Vreelandella piezotolerans: one gene and its partner. The protein of the gene in region 1 interacts with the protein of each later gene in a pairwise test. Links are inferred from orthologs where the notes say so. Each region holds a gene or a part of one and is shown on either strand. Other genes may lie near its edges.

Region 1 (8,189 bases):
ATGAGCTGATTGCTGTCCACCCGGCTGCCAATGACACCACCATCGAGTTCACTATGAACTCTACGCCGGTACCGCTGCATCCGGGCGCGCTTCGCTACTTCGAAGAAGTTGGCGCTGAGATCCCGGACCGTCTGCGTCCGTAACCCATTAGGAGCCGTGCCATGCAGTGGCAACGACGACTGATGGCGCTCTTACTGATGAGTGGTTTGTTCGCCGAAGCGGGGGCCTCCCCCGCTTCGGCGACTGCGTCTTGGCATCTGCGGGTCGTGACCGAGCAGGGCGACACGCTCGTAGATGCAGCCGCGCCGCAGGGCAGCCGCTGGTGCATCCAGTGGCAGCACTCTGTCGAGCACTTTACGGTGTTGGACTGTTACCGCAACGCGGGTGGCACGATGCAGCTCGAGCGCAGCCACCAACCGGATTTTGCCGCTGGGCTTGGGCACATTTTCGGGCGCGGCGAGCAGGTGTCGGACGGCCAGGGCGGTTACTGGATCAATGCCATCGACGAGCCAGTGGCGAACAATCGCTACGTACTACGGGTCGGCTCGACGGCCGTCAATCACCGCGTCATGTGGCCAGATGGCGAGCATCCCACCGTGAGCCTGAGTGAGCGAGCGGCTGGCCAACGCGTCACGATAGCCTTGTCATCGCGTTGAGTGTCGTTAGCCAAACACCTCATAAGTGCGCCGATCGATGTCGCTTTTCATAAAAATTAAGTGGGTGTTAACCCCCAAAGTTAGCTTATGCTTCCGAGGACTTCATGAACGAATCCACGCCACCGCCGACTGTGATGCCGGGCGGCAATGCGATTCAACCCCGCTTCGTTTTATGGTGTATCACCATCGTGGCGGTGGGACTGTCGTTATTCCAACTCTACTCGGCGGGTATTCAGCCGCTGGGCCTATTTTATCAGCGCAGCATTCACCTAGCGCTGATCATGCTATTGGCCTTTTTGATGTTTCCGGCCTTTGGGCCAAATCGTAAGCGCGGCATCGTGGGCTGGGGAATCGACCTGGTCTTCTTTGCCGGTGCGCTGATCACGGGTGGCTACTTGGTGTTCAACTTGGATGCCATCTTCAGTCGCGCCGGGTTCTGGAACCAGACCGATATTTTGGTTGCCTGTATTGCCACGGTCACCGTACTCGAGGCCAGCCGCCGCGCGGTGGGTTTTGGTATGACGGTGATTGGCTTGCTCGCTATCGTTTATGCGTTTGCCGGCCCCCGTGGGGAGCTTCCCTGGCTGGGCGAGTGGATGCCCGGCATCATGGAGCACCGTGGCTACAGCCTCGACCGCGTGGCCGGGCAGCTTTACCTGGGCCAAGAGGGCATTTTTGGCCTGCCGCTGGGAGTTGCCGCTACCTATATCTTCATTTTCGTCCTCTTCGGTGCTTTTTTGGAAAGCACGGGTGCCGGTAAGTTTTTCATCGATATGGCTTACGCCGCTACTGGACGCCAGCGCGGCGGTCCGGCCAAAGCGGCCGTTCTGGCCTCGGCGGGTATGGGATCGATTTCGGGCAGCGCCATTGCCAACGTGGTCACCACCGGCGCGTTCACCATTCCGCTGATGAAGAAACTGGGCTACCAGCCGAAGCAGGCGGGGGGCATCGAAGCGGCCGCTTCCACCGGCGGGCAAATCATGCCGCCGCTGATGGGTGCAGGCGCCTTCTTGATTGCCGAATATACCAATACGCCTTATTTAGAGATCGTCAAAATCAGCATTCTGCCGGCGATCATGTACTTTGCGACGGTCTATCTGTTCGTCCACATCATTGCCTTGAAACAAGGCATGCAGGGCATGGCCAAGAGCGAGCTGCCCCAAATGCGCCAAGTCATGAAAGATGGCTGGCACTTCCTCCTGCCGCTGGCGGTGTTGGTATGGCTGCTGGCCATGAGCATGTCGCCCATGCGCGTGGGGTATTACGCGGTCGTCACCATGGTGGCGGTGGCCGTCTTGCGCTATGCATTATGGTACTTCTTCGTGGCACCCAAACAGGGGCAACCGGTCACGGTCGAGCGCACGAAAGCGGTCGTGTGGGCAGGGCTCGTGAAGCTGGTCCAGGGATTAGAGTTGGGCGCGCGCAATGCCGTGGCGGTCTCCATGGCTTGCGCTGTCGCCGGTATCATCGTCGGCGTGGTCGGTTTGACCGGCCTGGGTCTGAAGTTCTCCTCCATGATGCTGGCGTTCTCCGGTGGCAACCTGGTGCTGGCACTGCTGTTGGTGCTGTTGGCGAGCCTAATTTTGGGGATGGGGTTACCGGTCACTGCCAGCTACATCGTTCTGATCGTGCTGGTGGGGCCAGCGCTGACCGCCGAGTTCGGTGTGCCGCTGTTGATCGCTCACTTGGTGGTTTTTTGGTACTCCCAGGACTCCAACGTCACGCCACCGATTGCCCTGGCGGGGTTTGCGGGGGCGGCCATTGCCGGCAGTAAACCCATGGAGACGGGCTTCCAAGCGTGGAAGTTTGCCAAGGGGCTCTACCTGATTCCGCTGTTCATGGTCTTCAATCCGGAGATCATCATTGGCGGGCCGGTGCTCGTGGTGGTATGGAATGCAGTCATCGCGCTACTGGCGCTATGTGCGTTCGCGGCCTCGCTAGAAGGCTACCTGTTTACGCGTATGTCTTGGCTGCCTCGTTTGGCCATTGGTGGCGCCATTGTCGGTGTGTTCTACCCAAGCTTGTGGACGGAGGTGGCCGGCGTCACGGTCATGGTCGTAGCCATCGCCGCTAACTGGCAGGCGAGCAAACGGGAGCCAACGCCGGTGGCCGGTTGATTTTGCCTAGGAGAAAAGCAGCACCAAAAAAGCCCGGGAACATTCGTTCCCGGGCTTTTACGTTTTAGCGTCGGTTCGTATTTAGAAGATCGACTCTGCCGTGCCAGACCCCTGCGAGCCACTGGCTTCCTCAAGCTCTTGGCTAATGCGCCGAGGCTGGAAATCCGGTAGATGGTCTCTGTGGAACAGCTCGGTCATGCCGCCCGGTTGGTCATCGTGTAAACGACGGCCCGTCTCCGGGTCCACCCGTGCGGTGACGATGGTGTCGGGACGCTCTGGCAGTGCAGAGGGGGTTCCTTCGAGCGCATCGCCCATGAAGTCGATCCAGATGGGTAGAGCGGCATTCGCGCCATACTCGGCAATGGTGTCGTTGCTGTCTTTACCGACCCACACCGTGGTGACGAGATTGCTATTGAAACCGGCAAACCAGGCGTCTCGCTGGCTGTTGGTCGTGCCGGTTTTACCGACGATATCCTCACGGTTTAGGCTCAGTGCACCTCGGCCCGTACCGGAGGTAATGACGTCGCGCAGCATGTCTCGCAGAATATATACCGCTGCTGCGTCGGCCACACGAGGGGCGATCGGGTAGGTCTTGCCATCGATCTCGACGGTTTCCTGGCCCTCGGCGCAACTCACGCAGGCAACCTGCGGCGTAGCTTCATCGATCACTTCGTTATCGTCATCGCGGGTCACCCGCTCGATGAACCAAGGCGAGACTTGGAAGCCGCCGTTGGCGATCACCGCGTAGGCGTTGGTCATCTCCATGGGCGTGAGACTGGCGCTACCCAGGGCCAGTGACAGGCCGCGGGGCAGACGCTCCGGCGAGAAGCCGAACCCTTCCAGATATTGGATCGTGTGGTCGAGCCCCATGGTTTGCAGCACGCGAATGGTGACGAGATTGCGCGAACGTGCCAGTGCCGGGCGCAGGCGCATCGGACCTTGGAAGTCGCGGCTTGAGTTGACCGGGCGCCATAGTGAATCGCTGCCATCATCCAATACCACCGGCGCGTCGTTGACCACGCTCGCCGCGTTCATTTCGCCATCTTGCAAGGCGGCGAGATAAATGAACGGCTTGAAGATTGAGCCGGACTGACGCTGGGCTTGCACGGCGCGGTTGAACTTACTAGCGTTGAAGTCGAAGCCGCCCTGCAGCGCCAGAATCGCACCGGTGCGTGGGTCTTGCGCCACCAGCGAGCCTTCGGCGTCTGGACGTTGGGAAAGGCGCAGCGTGCCGTCATCGGTCTCGATGACGCGGATGAGGTCGCCCCGTTCGGCAATCTGTGCCGCATTGGTCGGTTCGGCCCCTCGGCTACGCGGGCTCAAATAGGGGCGCGCCCAGCTAAGACCACTCCATGGAATCGTTTGCAGCTCACCGCCACGAGTCAGCACCTGCATCTCACGGCCACTGCTCTCGACCACGATGGCAGGCTGCAGCAGGCCATAGTTGGGCGTACGCTCCAGTACCTGAAGCCAGTTGCTCACATCGCCATCCACGCCTTCGACTTCGGTTTGGCTACGCTGGGCAGCCTGACGAGCGGTTTGGCGGATCTCCGGCGACTCTGACAGCTCCTCTTCCAAACCCTGGGTAGTGGTCTGCTCTTGGGCTTCGACCAAGCTGGGGGCAATGTCCTCTTGCTCGGCACCCCGCCAGCCATGGCGTAAGTCGTAAGCGATCAGGCCATTGGCCAGCGCCTGACGGGCAAACGGCTGCAGTTCGCTATCGATGGTGGTGTAAATGCGGTAGCCACCGGTATAGGCGGTATCACCAAAGCGCTCGATGGCGTATTGGCGTGCCATCTCTGCCACGTAGGCGGCATCCACCTCGGTTTGGGTGTAGTGGCGGCGTGCGGTGACTGGGGCCTGAACGGCACTTTGATAGGTATCGTTATCGATATACCCAAGCTCACGCATGCGGAATAGGATCCAGTTGCGACGAATCAGCGAACGCTCGGAGTTGGCCAGTGGGTTGAACGCCGAGGGGGCTTTGGGCAGTCCGGCAATCATGGCGGTTTCCGCCAGGCTCAGCTCGGCGAGTGGCTTGTCGTAATAGGTCTCGGCGGCAGCGGCAATGCCATAAGCACGGTTACCTAGAAAGATCTTATTGACGTAAAGTTCGAAGATCTCCTCTTTGTCGAGAATCTGCTCCATCTGTAAGGCCAGCAGAATCTCGCGAATTTTCCGTGTGAACGTCTGGTCGAGGGTCAGCATGTAGTTACGTGCGACCTGCATGGTGATGGTGGAACCCCCCGATTGAATGGTGCCGCCACTCTGAACCAGCTCGACCGCCGCGCGCGCCAAGCCGCGCGGGTCGACGCCTGCATGATCGAAGTAACTGGCGTCTTCGGCAGCAATCAGCGCGTTGATCATGTCTTGGGGAATGTCATCGAAGTCGATCGCCACGCGGCGCTCTTCACCGAATTCGCCGATCAGCTTGCCGTCGTTGGTAAAAATCCGTAGTGGCGTGTGCAGTTCGAAATCCTGCAGCTGACGCACGTCGGGCAGGCCCGGCGAAAAATAGATCGCCGCACCGATCACCGCCAGTATGACCGCACCCGAGAGCGCAACGACCAGTGAAAATAGTGACAGCACAAGAGTCCGTAAAAACGTCATGAACAGTGGGCACCCGTAAAAAGAGGAGTAGCCAGGGCAGTATTAACGCCATGGCGCGCAAGTGGCTGCCATTATAGGAAGGGGAGGCAGCGGCCACCAGTGTTGATATGGCGTAGAGGCATTGGCGTGTGCCTTAACTAAAAATCATGTAACCTCGAAACTCGCACGATAGGCAGGCGGAGCCGAACTCAACATGCGTTTACTAACACCCAGTAAAGGGTTGATTGGTGTCGATATTACCTCGGCGACCGTCAAGCTACTCGAACTCAAACGGTGCAACGATAATTACCAAGTCGAGAGCTACGCCGTGCGCCCGCTTCGCGAAGGTGCGGTGGTCGAACGCCGTATTCGAGATATGAACGATGTGGCCAACATGCTGAGTCGCGCCGTCGAACACGCCAAACCCTCAACGCGTAAAGCTGCCGTGGCCGTTCCGGCCAGCGCTGCCATTACCAAAACGCTTCAGTTTCCCGTCTCGCTGAGCGAAGACGAGATCGAAGAGCGCATAATCGCCGAGTCAGACCGGCATATTCCGTTTCCGTTCAATGAAGTGGCGTTCGACTTCCACTGCCTGGGCCCTGCGCCCTTCGATGACGAGCAGCAGCAGGTCATTTTGGTGGCTTGCCGCCAGCAGGATGTGTCACAGCTCACCGAAACCTTGGAGCGTGCCGGATTGGAGCCTGCGGCGGTGGACGTGGAAACCTTCGCCATGGAGCGCTCGCTGGCCGAGCTGCGTCGTCAGCTCAACGTCGACAGCGACCCCAACGCCTGCGTAGGGCTAGTGGATATTGGTGCGAACATGAATGCCTTTCACGTCGTGCGTGGAGGTCACATCGTTTATAGCCGGGACACGGTGTTTGGCGGTCGCCAGCTCACTGACGCGATTCGCGACCATTACTCTTTGAGTAACGAAGAGGCGGGCTTTGCCAAAAAGCGCGGCGGCCTGCCTGAGGATTACCACGAGAAAGTGCTCAATCCGTTCCTGGAAACCGTCGTGCAACAGGTGGGGCGCTCCCTGCAGCTCTATTATACCGCCGGGCGCCAGCACGAAGTGCAGCACATCGTACTGGCAGGCGGCTCGAGCGTCATTCCCGGCTTGGCCGAGCGCATCGCCGACGATAGCGGTATGTCGGTGACCATCGCCAATCCGTTTCAGCGTATGCGTGTCAATAAGCGCCTCAATATGGAAGGTTTGACGAACGATGCTCCAGCCATGCTCACCGCGGGCGGTTTGGCGATGAGGGTTGGACTATGAGCATTAATATCAACCTGCTTCCCTGGCGGGAGGCGCGTCGGGAGAAACGCACCCGCCGTTTTTACGGGGTCGTCGTGCTGATGCTGATCGCCGGGGTTGCGCTGGGCCTGGGGGTCGCTCAGCTTTACCAGCAGAAGCTCGCCGCTCAGCAGCAGCGTAACGCCTATATCACCCAGCACATCGAGCGCCTGAATAACGAAATTGCCGATGTGCAGCGCTATCAACAAACCGCCGAGCGACTAGGCGAGCAGTTGGCGCTGTTCAACACGCTGCAGGCCGAGCGGGTGAGTACCGTGCAACTGTTCAACGATATCGCTGCAAGCGCGGTAGACGGCGTGGTGTATCAGCGGCTGACCCGTAACGGCGAGCAGGTAAGCGTATCGGCCATGGCGGGCAGCGAACGTCAGGTATCCGATCAGCTGCGTCAGATTGCCAGTATGCCTGGGCTGGGAGTGCCGCTACTGTCGGAGGTGACCAGCGGGCAAGATGGCAATAGTCGCTTGTTCCAGTTCGAAGTGGTGCAGTCGTCGCTGAGAGAGAGTGGTGACGGGGAGGAGTCGCCATGATAGGGGGGCGCGAGCGCTGGCGGGATGAGTGGCAGCGATTGAAAACGCTGGATTGGCAGTCGCTGGATGTCAAAGAAGCGGGCGAGTGGCCCGTGCTACTCAAGGTGCTGTGTGGCGCGCTAGCGTTTTGCGTAGCCTTGGGCGGACTGAGCTGGTGGTTGGTGAGCGAAAAGCGCATCGAACTGGAAGCGGCACAGCGCCAAGAGGCACGTCTTCTGAACGAGTATCGTAGCAAAGTCTCTGAAGCGGCCTTTTTGCCCGAAGTGCGTGACCAACTCATCGCGCTCGAAGAGCAGATGACCACCATGCGCTCCATGCTGCCCACCAGTGCCGAAATTCCCTCGTTATTGGATAGCATTAGCGAGGCAGCGCTGGATAATGACTTGAGTATCGAAACGATTCGCCTGCGCCCCACCGTGCGAAATACGCACTACGTGGAGCACCCGCTGGATATTCAGGTGCGCGGCGGCTATCACGAGCTGGCGCACTTCGTGGCCGACATTAGTCAGTTGGCACGTATCGTGACCCAGCACGATATCGCGCTCTCACCGGCCGAGCAGAGCGGTGAGTCGCTGCGTATGTCATTGGTCGCTCGCACCTATAGCTATATAGACGCAGCAGACGGGGAGGCGCCCGTACCATGAAGCGTTTACTCACTTTTGGCGTAATGGCGCTTCTCGCGGGTTGTAGTGACGCCAACCTTGGCCAGCTAGCGTCGGTGTTGGACGAGATTCGGCGCGCTCCAGCGGGACAGCCGCCGGTCGCCATTCCAACGATTCCCGACTACCAGCCGATAGAGTACCGCTATAGTGATGCCCGCAGTCCGTTCCTCGCTCCTGAGAGCGTGCGAGCGACCGAGGCGGAGGCCGTCTTTGCAAGCGCCCTGGCCCCCGACCAGCAGCGAAAGACCGAGCCGTTAGAGCAGTTCCCGCTGCAAAGCCTACGTTTGGTGGGCACGCTGCGGATGGGCGGGCAGCAGGTGGCA
Region 2 (4,260 bases), 840 kb from region 1 along the record:
ATCGCGCCGCCTCGTTGCCAACCATGCTCGGCGAAGTAATTGGCAACGCTACCAATCGCATCGACTGGGTTATTCCACAGATCGCGCTTCGCGTCACCGTCAAAATCGACGGCGTAAGCTTGATAGCTGGTAGGTATGAATTGAGGGTAGCCCATGGCTCCTGCATAGGAGCCGTAGAGCGACTCGGGTGCCACCTCTTGCTGATGGGCGATGGTCAAAAAGGCCGCTAGCTCGCCGCGAAAGAAATCGCCGCGTACCGGGTGGTGAAATGCCAGCGTGGCGAGAGAGTCCAACACTTTATGACGCCCTTTGTGGCGACCGTAGTAGGTCTCTACACCCATGATGGCGGTAATCACTTCCGGCGGCACGCCGTATTCCGATTCGGCACGCGCCAGCGCATCGGCATGGGCCTTGATGAACGCGGCCCCTTCGTCGATACGCTGCTCGGTTAGAAAAATATCGCGATACTCGAACCAGCGCAGCCGACGCTCGGCCGCGCCTGCCATGGCATCCAACACTTCCTGTCGATAGCTTGCCTGAGCCAGCGCTTGCTCCAGCCACGCATTTGGCACGCCCTGCTCGGCCAGCTCGTCAGCCAATTGCTGGGTTTGCGGATTATGCTGCGGATCGAAACTGACCGTTTCCTCAGCGACGACCGCCGGGGCCGAACACGCTACTAGCATGGCAATGGCATAGCCACCCGCTTGACTTCGCGCCCTGTTCATTTGCTCACCACTCCTGTGAATTCATACTGCCACGGCCTTGACCGTCAGCGTGGCAGTAACCGCCGATGGGCGTGTATGGACATGAGGATACCGAACCCCGCTAACAAGGTCACGCTAGAGGTGCCGCCATAACTGACCAGTGGCAGCGGCACGCCCACCACCGGCAAGATGCCACTCACCATGCCCACATTGACGAATACATAGATAAAAAACGTCAGAATGATACTGCCTGCGAACAGGCGACCAAAGGTATCTTGGGACGATGCCGCCAGCCACAGCCCGCGGCCCACGATCATCACATACAGCGTCAGCAGCACCATCATACCCACCAGGCCAAACTCCTCACCCAACACGGCGATAATGAAATCGGTATGCCGCTCGGGCAAGAACTCGAGTTGGGACTGGGTACCTTCTAACCACCCTTTGCCCCATAGCCCACCGCTGCCGATGGCCGTAGTGGATTGTATGATGTTCCACCCGGAACCCAGCGGGTCGCTATCGGGGTCTAGAAACGTCAGCACCCGCTGTCGCTGATAGTTGTGCATGTTCATCCATAGCACCGGTAGGCCCGCCGCGCCCAGCGCTGCGACCAAACCGATCAACTTCCAGGAAAGCCCTGCCAGCAGCACGACGATCACCGCCGCGCTGGCCACCAACAGCGAGGTACCAAGATCTGGCTGAATGGCCGTTAATACGACCGGTACACCAATGATCACCGCGCAGACCACGATATCGCGAAGACGAGGCGGCAACTGGCAGCGGTTCAAATATGCCGCCACCATCAGCGGCACCGCCAACTTCATCATCTCCGAGGGCTGAAAACGGATGACGCCAGGAATCTCAAGCCAGCGCTTGGCCCCCATGCCGATATCGCCAGCAATTTCTACCGCAATCAGCATGGCAAGGCCCACCCCGTAGGCCAGCGGTGCCCAGCGTAAAAACGTCGAGGGGGAGAACTGGGCGATGATCACCATACCCGCCAGCGCCACGCCAAACCGAATGGCCTGGGCGATGACGGTATCGAGCCGCTGCCCCGAAGCGCTGTAAAGCACCAATAGCCCGGCGCTCATCAGCACCAGTAGCATGCCGAGCAGCCAGGGGTCGAGGTGGATACGTTCCCACACACTTTTGCGCCGGGCGATACCGCTGTCCGGCGGACGCGTTGGATAACGCCGCAACGAACGGGTAATCAGTTGCCAAGGCATCGCTAGTTGCCCTCCACGTTGGCGGTATCTTCCTCTAACACCTCTTTGACTTCCTCGACCTCGGGGGCCTCATCTTCGAGCAGCCAAGCATCCGTCATCGCCCGCGCCAAATGCGCGGCATGAGTGCTGCCGCCCCCCGCGTTTTCGACGATGACCGATACCGCAATTTGTGGGTCGTCGATGGGCGCAAACGCCATGAAAAGCGCGTGATCACGCAGGCGCTCTTCGAGCTCTTCGGCGTTATAGCGCTGATCTTGACCAAGCGAGAACACCTGGGCCGTGCCTGACTTGCCCCCCATGCGATACTCGAGCCCCACCCCCGTTCGACGCGCCGTACCCTCGCTGCCACTGAGCACTTTTTCCATACCGCTATATACCCGATCCCACCAGTTATCGTTGGCCAGTTCGATATCGGGCAGCGTATCGGGGAGCTCTTCGGGCACCGGCTGCTCGCCAATACGCAGGGCCAAGCGCGGCTTCACCCAATGGCCACGATTGGCCAAGGCAGCGGTAGCGCTGGCAAGTTGCAGCGGTGTGACCTGCCAATACCCTTGACCAATACCTACCGAGAGCGTTTCGCCGGGATACCACGGCTGATTGAACCGCGCCCGCTTCCAGTCACGCGAGGGCATCAGCCCCGTGCTTTCTCCCTGAACGTCGTGAGCCACGCGTTGGCCAAAGCCGAAGTTGGTCATCTGTTCGTGGAGCTTGTCGATACCGAGGTCGTGGGCAAGAGAGTAGTAGTAGGTGTTATTCGATACGGCAATGGAGCGCTCCATATCGACACGCCCGTGCCCCCAGCGCAGCCAATTACGATAGCGGCGAGAATCGTTGGGTAATTGATAGAAACCGGGATCGTTGATGGTGCTATCCGGGGTGATCACGCCCTCGACCAACCCTGCCAGCGCCAAGAAGGGCTTGATGGTCGACCCCGGCGGGTAGTGACCGCGAATGGCACGGTTGAACAGCGGCAGGTCGATATCTTCCTGCAGCGCTCGATAAGAACCGACATCAATGCCGGTCACGAACTGGTTACTATCGAACCCAGGGGTCGACACCATCGCCAAAATTTCGCCAGTGCTGGGAACGATAGCCACGATGGAACCGCGTCGCCCATCAAGCAGCTCGTAGGCCAGCATTTGCAAGGAGCGGTCGAGCGTCAAGGTGAGGTTGGCACCGGGCACGGGGTCGGTACGGCCCAATTCGCGTAGAACGCGGCCCCGTGCGTTGGTTTCGACCTTACGTAGTCCGGCCTCGCCGTGGAGTTCAGTTTCGTAAAAACGCTCGACGCCGGTTTTGCCAATGAAATGGGTACCCGCATAGCGTCCTGGGTCGAGCTCCTGTAGCTCTTCTGCGTTGATACGCCCGACGTACCCCAGAGCGTGGGCCATGACGTCCGCATCGGGATAGTAGCGAAGCAGTTGAGCCTCGACTTCGACGCCGGGCAACCGGTGGCGATTGACGGCCAGCCGAGCGATCTGCTCTTCGCTAAGGTCGCTCATCAACAGCGCAGGCTGAAACGGTCGCTGGCGCTGGCGGGAACGCACTTGAAACGCCTCGATCTCCTCCTCAGGCAACTCTAGAAGATCGACCAGCAAAGAGAGCGTCTCATCGAGATCATCGACTCGCTCACGCACCAGGGTCAAATTGTAGGTAGGCCGGTTCTCGGCCAACAGCACACCGTTGCGGTCGTAGATCAACCCACGATTGGGCGGCAGAGGCTCGACCCGTACGCGGTTTTTTTCAGAGCGAGTGCTGTAGAGGTCGTGCTGCACGATCTGCAGGTAGCCTAGTCGACTAACCAACAGGCTAGTCAGCACCACGACCACTAACACGGCGAGCAGTGCCCTGACACGGAAAATACGCAGTTCTTGCTCGGGAATTTTTAGCGTGTCACGGCGCTGAGGCATGGCAACAGAGGACTCTCACAAAACAATAAAAGCGGCGGCCCCAGTGGGGAGTAAACACAATTTAGCCGTCGATCGGCCTTTAACGCCTAGCGGTGGTAGGGATGACCCACCAACAGTGTCCAGGCGCGGTAGAGCTGTTCTGCCAGCATGATTCTGACGAGTGGGTGGGGCAGCGTCAGCGGCGAGAGAGACCACGCTTTGTCCGCCGTGGCGGACAGGGAAGGCTCCAAACCGTCCGGACCGCCAACGAGCAGAACGACGTCCCGCCCCTCCATACGCCAAGCATCTGCTTCTCGGGCGAGCTGCTCGGTGGTCCAAGGCTTCCCTTTGACTTCGAGCGCGACCACGATCTCATCGCCGCGCAGTTTTTCGCGAATGCGCTGCGATTCTTGCGCACGCGCTTTGGCGATATCGGCATTC

What was found.
Region 2: the proteins of GYM47_RS03590 (region 1) and mrdA interact in binary tests that used the Escherichia coli proteins (3 or more experiments, as listed by UniProt). The link is inferred for Vreelandella piezotolerans from one-to-one orthologs.

Annotation. Positions count from the first base shown.
Region 1 is NZ_CP048602.1:768,390-776,578, forward strand. Bases 2,620-5,744 are described here. They hold GYM47_RS03590 (penicillin-binding protein 1A), read right to left. Parts: upstream 5,384-5,744; coding sequence 2,855-5,383; downstream 2,620-2,854. Other genes in these bases: GYM47_RS03585 (TRAP transporter permease), read left to right, coding at 2,620-2,773; pilM (type IV pilus assembly protein PilM), read left to right, coding at 5,577-5,744. Also shown: GYM47_RS03575 (TAXI family TRAP transporter solute-binding subunit), read left to right, coding at 1-143; GYM47_RS03580 (DUF1850 domain-containing protein), read left to right, coding at 162-656; more of GYM47_RS03585, read left to right, coding at 761-2,619; more of pilM, read left to right, coding at 5,745-6,638; GYM47_RS03600 (PilN domain-containing protein), read left to right, coding at 6,635-7,204; GYM47_RS03605 (type IV pilus inner membrane component PilO), read left to right, coding at 7,201-7,848; GYM47_RS03610 (pilus assembly protein PilP), read left to right, coding at 7,845-8,189. UniProt on the Escherichia coli protein: Cell wall formation. Synthesis of cross-linked peptidoglycan from the lipid intermediates.
Region 2 is NZ_CP048602.1:1,611,260-1,615,519, reverse strand. The notes cover bases 1,387-4,260. They hold mrdA (penicillin-binding protein 2), read right to left. Parts: upstream 3,841-4,260; coding sequence 1,933-3,840; downstream 1,387-1,932. Other genes in these bases: rlmH (23S rRNA (pseudouridine(1915)-N(3))-methyltransferase RlmH), read right to left, coding at 3,927-4,260; rodA (rod shape-determining protein RodA), read right to left, coding at 1,387-1,930. Outside these bases: mltB (lytic murein transglycosylase B), read right to left, coding at 1-725; more of rodA, read right to left, coding at 770-1,386. UniProt on the Escherichia coli protein: Catalyzes cross-linking of the peptidoglycan cell wall. Responsible for the determination of the rod shape of the cell. Is probably required for lateral peptidoglycan synthesis and maintenance of the correct diameter during lateral and centripetal growth.